2 regions of the Mesorhizobium sp. RCAM 05104 genome follow, and region 2 is predicted to be linked to the other one. Evidence: riboswitches for the same ligand, from Rfam matches in the RefSeq annotation. Region 2 holds a riboswitch; the other holds the start of a gene.
What was found. A riboswitch is a leader RNA that binds a small molecule or an ion and turns the genes downstream of it on or off. The one in region 2 is predicted to bind S-adenosylmethionine.
Positions count from the first base shown of each region.

Region 1: another riboswitch for S-adenosylmethionine. It lies ahead of AC56QP_RS14035 (O-succinylhomoserine sulfhydrylase); the one in region 2 lies ahead of metX (homoserine O-acetyltransferase MetX).

Region 1 is NZ_CM185033.1:2,834,302-2,837,709, reverse strand. Features, by position in the region: gene AC56QP_RS14040 (ceramide glucosyltransferase) at 1-755, shown strand, start outside; gene AC56QP_RS14035 (O-succinylhomoserine sulfhydrylase) at 765-1,952, opposite strand; SAM riboswitch at 2,010-2,087, opposite strand; gene AC56QP_RS14030 (2'-deoxycytidine 5'-triphosphate deaminase) at 2,226-3,320, shown strand.
Region 2 is NZ_CM185033.1:4,552,218-4,555,625, forward strand. Features, by position in the region: gene metW (methionine biosynthesis protein MetW) at 1-450, opposite strand, end outside; gene metX (homoserine O-acetyltransferase MetX) at 447-1,616, opposite strand; SAM riboswitch at 1,737-1,814, opposite strand; gene hisC (histidinol-phosphate transaminase) at 1,950-3,059, shown strand; gene AC56QP_RS22340 (prephenate/arogenate dehydrogenase family protein) at 3,066-3,408, shown strand, end outside.

The sequences.
Region 1 (3,408 bases), 1.7 Mb from region 2:
TCCTGGCCGATTCCAACGTGTTGATGCCTGGAGATTACGTTCAGCACCTGATGGCGGCCTGGCGGCCGGACACCGGCCTTGTCTGCTCGACGCCGATCGGCTCGCGGCCGGACGGCTTCTGGGCCGAAGTCGAATGTGCCTTCCTCAACACGCTGCAGGCGCGCTGGCAATATGCCGGCGAGGCGCTGGGCCTTGGTTTTGCCCAGGGCAAGAGCATGTTGTGGAACAAGCCGATGCTCGACGCCAGTGGCGGCATCCGCGCCCTGGCCGCCGAAATCGCCGAGGACGCTGCGGCGACCAAGCTGGTCAACGGCCTCGGCCTGCGCGTCAATCTCGTCGCCTCGCCCTTCGAGCAGCCGCTCGGCCGGCGCACGCTCGGCGAAATCTGGTCGCGCCAGGCGCGTTGGGCGCGCCTGCGCCGTGTCACCTTCCCGCTGTTCTTCGCGCCCGAGATCCTGACTGGCGCGGCGGTGCCGCTGGTGCTTGCGCTGGTTGCGGCGGCAAGCACCGGCTTCAGCCTGCCGCTGACCTGCATCGCCGTGCTGGCAGCCTTCTATCTTCCGGAATGCGCCCTGGCCTCGGCCAAGGGCTGGTACCTGTCGCCCCGCATGATCGCGGCGATGGTGGTGCGCGACATGATCCTGCCGGTGATGTGGGCACGCGGCTGGCTCGGCGGCGCCGTCGACTGGCGCGGTAACGCGATGACCATTGGCACCAAGGCGGCCGAACTGGAAGAGACGCCGTCGAGCGCCTGAAGGCCTCTGTTACTTGGCCTTCAGTGCCTGCGCGATATCCTCGAGCAGATCGTCTGTATCCTCCAGGCCGACCGAAAGCCTGAGCGTGCCAGGCCCGATGCCGAGTTCCGCGCGGGCTTCGTCGCTCAAATTCTTGTGCGTCGTGGTCGCCGGATGGGTGATCAGGCTCTTGGCGTCGCCGAGATTGTTGGAGATCAGCACGATGTCGAGCGCGTTCTGCAAGGCGAAGGCCACCTGCTTGCCGCCCTTGACGTCGAGGCAGATCAGCGTCGAGCCCCCCGACATCTGCTTCTTGACGATATCGGCCTGTGGGTGGTCGGCCCGGCCGGGATAGATGACGCGCGCGATCTGCGGCTGTTCGGCGAGGAAGTCGGCGATCTTGCCGGCGCTCTCCGTTTGCTGGCGCACGCGCAGCGGCAGCGTCTCCAAGCCCTTCAGCAGCGTCCAGGCATTGAACGGCGACAGGCTGGGGCCGGTGTGGCGGAAATAGTCGTGCAGGTTCTCGTCGATCCACTTCTTGTCCGACAGGATGACGCCGCCAAGGCATCGTCCTTGGCCGTCAATGTGCTTGGTCGCCGAATAGACGACGATATGCGCGCCAAGCTGCAAGGGTTTCTGCTGCAAGGGGGTGGCGAAGACATTGTCGACGACGAGCCGCGCGCCGATAGAATTGGCGAGTGCGGCAACAGCGGCGATGTCGACCACTTCCAGCGTCGGGTTGGTCGGGCTTTCCAGGAAGAACAGCTTGGTATTCGGCCTGACCGCTTTTTCCCAGTTGGCGATGTCGGTGCCGTCGACCAGCGTTGCCTCGATGCCGTATCGAGGCGCCAGGGTCTCGACCACCCAGCGGCAGGAGCCGAAAAGCGCGCGCGCCGCCACGATATGGTCGCCGGCCTTGACGCTGCACAGAAGGGCAGCGGTCACCGCCGCCATGCCCGACGCGGTGGCGCGCGCATCCTCGGCGCCTTCCAGCGCACACATGCGCTTTTCGAACATGTCGACTGTCGGATTGGCGTAGCGCGAATAGATGAAGCCCGGCTCCTCGCCCTTGAAGCGGGCTTCGGCGGCCTGCGCCGTCTCATAGACATAACCCTGGGTGAGGTACATCGCCTCGGAGGTCTCGCCGAATTGAGAACGCAGGGTTCCGGCGTGTACGAGGGCTGTCTGAGGTTTCCAGTTGCGCTTCTTGGTGCTCATCGTTCTTGTTCCAGACACAAAAAAACCGGCCGCGAAAGTCGCAACCGGTCCATACGGCCTTGCGGCCCGACGGTCCTTTAGCGACTTGTTTAACGTGGCTGCAAGCCGACCGGCCAAATCACCACGGGATAACGACCCTTTAGACCCGCGCCACGCTTGCGTCAATTGCCGGCTTGATTAAGAGGTTTGTACCAAGCAGCTTCCGCGAAAGTGTTCCACGGTTTTGCGGCAAGAACCTGCGACAAGAAAAACGTCTGGCCTAGGAGTGGAGCCTTGCGGCAGACAGGCATTCTTCCCGATCAGGACATTTCGGCGCTGTTCCAGTCCGGTGCGCTGAAGTCGGCGCGCGCGCTCGATGCCGATCAGATCCAGCCCGCCAGCCTTGATCTGAGGCTCGGCGACAAGGCATGGCGGGTACGGGCCTCCTTCCTGCCTGGTCCCGGCCACAAGGTTTCGGAAAAGCTCGACCGGCTGAAGTTGCACGAGATTGATCTTGCCGACGGCGCGGTGCTGGAAACCGGCTGCGTCTATATCGTGCCGCTGCTCGAAAGCCTTGCGCTGCCGGCGGAGATTTCGGCTTCGGCCAATCCGAAGAGCTCGACCGGGCGGCTCGACATCTTCACCCGTGTCATGACCGACCGTGGCCACGAGTTCGACAAGATCGCCGCCGGCTATCATGGGCCGCTGTACCTGGAAGTCAGCCCGCGCACCTTCCCGATCGTTGCGCGCACCGGCTCGCGGCTGTCGCAGATCCGCTTCCGTATCGGCAATGCGCTGCTGTCGGAAGCCGAGCTGCATGAATTGCATCGCGCCGAGATGCTGGTCGCCACCGAGCCGCCGAATATTTCCGGTGGCGGCATCGCACTGTCGATCGACCTCAATGGCGATGAAAATGGTCTGGTCGGCTATCGCGGCAAGCATCACACCGGTCTTGTCGATGTCGACAAGCGCGCCGCGCAGGAGGTCGTCGATTTCTGGGAGCCGATCCACAAGAGTGGCGCCGGCGAACTGGTGCTCGATCCCGACGAGTTCTACATCCTCGTCAGCCAGGAGGCGGTGCATGTGCCACCGCTCTATGCCGCCGAGATGACGCCGTTCGATCCGCTGGTCGGCGAGTTCCGCGTCCACTATGCCGGTTTCTTCGATCCGGGTTTCGGCCACTCGGCGTCAGGCGGCACCGGCAGCCGCGCGGTGCTCGAAGTGCGCAGCCACGAAGTGCCGTTCATCCTCGATCACGGCCAGATCGTCGGCCGGCTGGTCTATGAGCATATGCTGAAGCGGCCGCAGGCGCTCTACGGCACCGACCTCGGCTCCAACTACCAGGCGCAGGGCCTGAAGCTGTCCAAGCACTTCCGCCCCGCGCGCTGAACCACATTGCCGTCAGGCAAAATACTTGCCTGTGCTGGCCCACCATGCTTGGCTGCCTTCTGGCCGTCAGGATGCCGGCGTTCAAGGG
Region 2 (3,408 bases):
GATGTTGGGCGTGTCGTACCAGGAATAGGGCAGGTCCTTGGTCACCGGCATGCGGCCGTTGAGGAACAGTGACAGGCGCACCCGCCAGTGGCCGAAATTGGGGAAGGACACGATCGCCCGATTGCCGATCCTGAGCAGTTCGTCGAGCACCAGCTTCGGGTTGCGGGTGGCCTGCAGCGTCTGCGACAGCACGACGAAGTCAAAGCCCTTGTCGGGATAGAACTGGAGATCCTTGTCCGCATCGCCCTGGATGACCGAGAGGCCGCGCGCCACGCATTCGTTGACGCCGCGCTGCGACAGTTCGAGTCCACGGCCGTCGACCTGCTTGGTGTCCTGCAGCAGTTCGAGCAGCGAGCCGTCGCCCGAACCGACGTCGAGCACACGAGACTGCGGCGGGATGAGGTTGGCGACGACCTCGAGGTCGACACGCTGGTCGCGGTTGACGCTCATGATGCGAGCCCTCTCGCCCGTGCCGCAGAACCGATGAAGCCGTTGATGGCTGCAAACAGCTCCGGCTCGTCGAGCAGGAAGGCGTCGTGGCCACGGTCGGTCTCGATCTCGACGAAGGACACCGATGCGCCGGCGGCGTTGAGCGCGTGCACGATCGAGCGGCTCTCCTCCGTCGGAAACAGCCAGTCCGAGGTGAAGGACACCAGGCAGAAGCGGGTTTTCGTGCCGGCGAAAGCATCGGCCAATCGACCGCCATGGTCGGCAGCGAGGTCGAAATAGTCCATCGACCGAGTCATGTAGAGATAGGAATTGGCGTCGAAGCGGTCGACGAAGGTCATGCCCTGATGGCGCAGATAGCTTTCGATCTGGAAGTCGGCATCGAAGCCGAAGGTGAGCGCTTCGCGGTCCTGCAGATTGCGGCCGAATTTCCGGTGCAGGGCGGCTTCCGACAGATAGGTGATATGGGCGGCCATGCGTGCCACCGCCAGCCCCTTTTCCGGGCGTTTGCCATAGTCGAAATATTTGCCGCCATGCCAGTCCGGATCGGCCATCACCGCTTGCCGGCCAACCTCATGGAAGGCGATGTTCTGCGAGGAATGGCGGGCGCCGGTGGCGATCGGCAGTGCCGAGAAGACGCGCTCCGGATAGCTCGACGCCCATTGCAGCACCTGCATGCCGCCCATCGAGCCGCCGAGCACGCAAAACAGCTTTTCGATGCCGAAATGGTCGATCAGCATCTGCTGCGCGCGCACCATGTCGCGGATGGTGATGATCGGCAGGTCGAGCCCATAGGGCTTGCCGGTGGCGGGATTGGTCGAGGCTGGGCCGGTGGAGCCCAGGCAGCCGCCGATGACGTTCGAGCAGATGACGAAGAAGCGGTTGGTGTCGATGATCTTGCCCGGGCCGATCAGCACTTCCCACCAGCCCGGCTTGCCGGTCACCGGATTGGTGTTGGCGACGTGCTGGTCGCCGGTCAGCGCGTGGCAGACGAGGATGGCATTGGAACGCGCGTCATTGAGCGTGCCATAGGTCTGGTAGGCGATCTGGAACGGCGACAGCAGCGTGCCGGCGTCGAGCTTGAGCGGCTTGTCAGGTCCAAAACGCAACACTGGGCTCGACGGTTGGTCGGCCTCGTTGTTGGTCTTTCCAGCGCGCAGAGCGGCCATCACATCTCTCTACCATTCCGCATCATGCTTTTCGAAAAATCGCTGCCGATTTTCGGGCCGATGCGCTCATCCGCCCGGTCGCGGACAATAAAAAACCGGCAATGCCTTCGCAAAGCCGGTTACGTCACGCAAACGGCCCTTTAGCGAATTGTTTAACGTGGCTGCAAGCCGACCGGCCAAATCACCACGGAACTGTCGCTGCCCTTCTAGAACTCGCCCGCCTTGCCGTCAATGCCGGCCACTGGCACCACCGCCACCTCTCGACATTGCCGGTCATGGCTTGTATTTCCGCTGCGGCTCCCGCCGGGAGCCTTTCTCGATGGATATCTCGAAATGAAGCAGACACCGGATCAGGCACGTCCAACCCCGCGCGCGGGCATCATGGACATCGACGCCTATGTGCCGGGCAAGAGCACGGCGCCGGCCGGCGTCGCCAAGGTCTACAAGCTGTCGTCGAACGAGAATCCGCTTGGGCCCTCGCCGAAGGCGATCGAAGCCGCGCGGGAGATTGCCGGAAAGCTCGACATCTATCCCGACGGCACCGCCAGGCGGCTGCGCGAAGCGATCGCCGAGGTGCATGGCCTCAACGCACAGAACATCATCTGTTCCAACGGTTCCGACGAGATTCTGGGCCTGCTGGCGCAGACCTATCTGGCGCCCGGCGACGAGGCGATCTTCACCGAACACGCCTTCATGGTCTACAAGATCTATATCCAGTCGGCAGGTGCCGTCCCGGTGGCGGTCAAGGAGACCGATGAGCGCGCCGACATCGATGCCATCCTGGCCGCCGTCACGCCGCGCACGAAAATCGTGTTCCTCGCCAATCCCAACAATCCGACCGGCACCTATGTGCCGTTCCAGGAGGTGCGCCGCCTGCATGCCGGCCTGCCCAGGCATGTGCTGCTGGTGCTCGACGCGGCTTACGCCGAATATGTCCGCCGCAACGACTATGAAGCCGGCATCGAGCTGGTCGGCAGCGCCGAGAACGTCGTGATGACCCGTACCTTCTCCAAGATCGGTCTTGGCGGGGCGCGGATCGGCTGGATGTACGCGCCGATGCACATCGTCGACGCCATCAATCGTGTGCGTGGCCCCTTCAACGTCAATGCAACGGCGATCGAGGCCGGCATCGCGGCGATCCGCGACCGCGCCCATGTCGAGCGCAGCGTCGCGCACAACGAGACCTGGCTGGCCTGGGTCAGCGAACAGATGACGGGGCTTGGGTTGCGGGTGACGCCCAGCGTCGGCAATTTCGTCCTCATCCATTTTCCCGACGACCAGAAACACTCCGCAGCGGCGGCGGACGACTATCTCACCGCGCGCGGCTATATCTTGCGGCGCGTTTCCGGCTATGGCTTTCCCAACGCGCTGCGCATGACCATCGGCACCGAAGAGGCCAATCGCGGCGTTGTCGCCGCACTCACGACATTCCTGAAAAGCTAGAGCACCATGGCATCACCGATGTTTGAGAAGATCGCGCTGGTCGGCATCGGCCTGATCGGCTCGTCGCTGGCCCGCGTCATCCGCCGCGAGGGGCTGGCCGGTCACGTCGCCATCTCGACCCGCAGCACGGCGACGCTGGCGCGGGCGCAAGAGCTTGGGCTAGGCGATTCCTACACCACCGACGCGAAAGAGGCGGTCCGCGATGCCGATTTGGTCATCGTCTCGGTGCCGGTCGGCTCATCCGGCGCGGTGGCCGAGGAAATCGCGCCGGCACTGAAGCCGGGCGCGATCCTCACCGATGTCGGCTCGACCAAGGCATCGGTCATCGCGCAGATGCAGCCGCACGTGC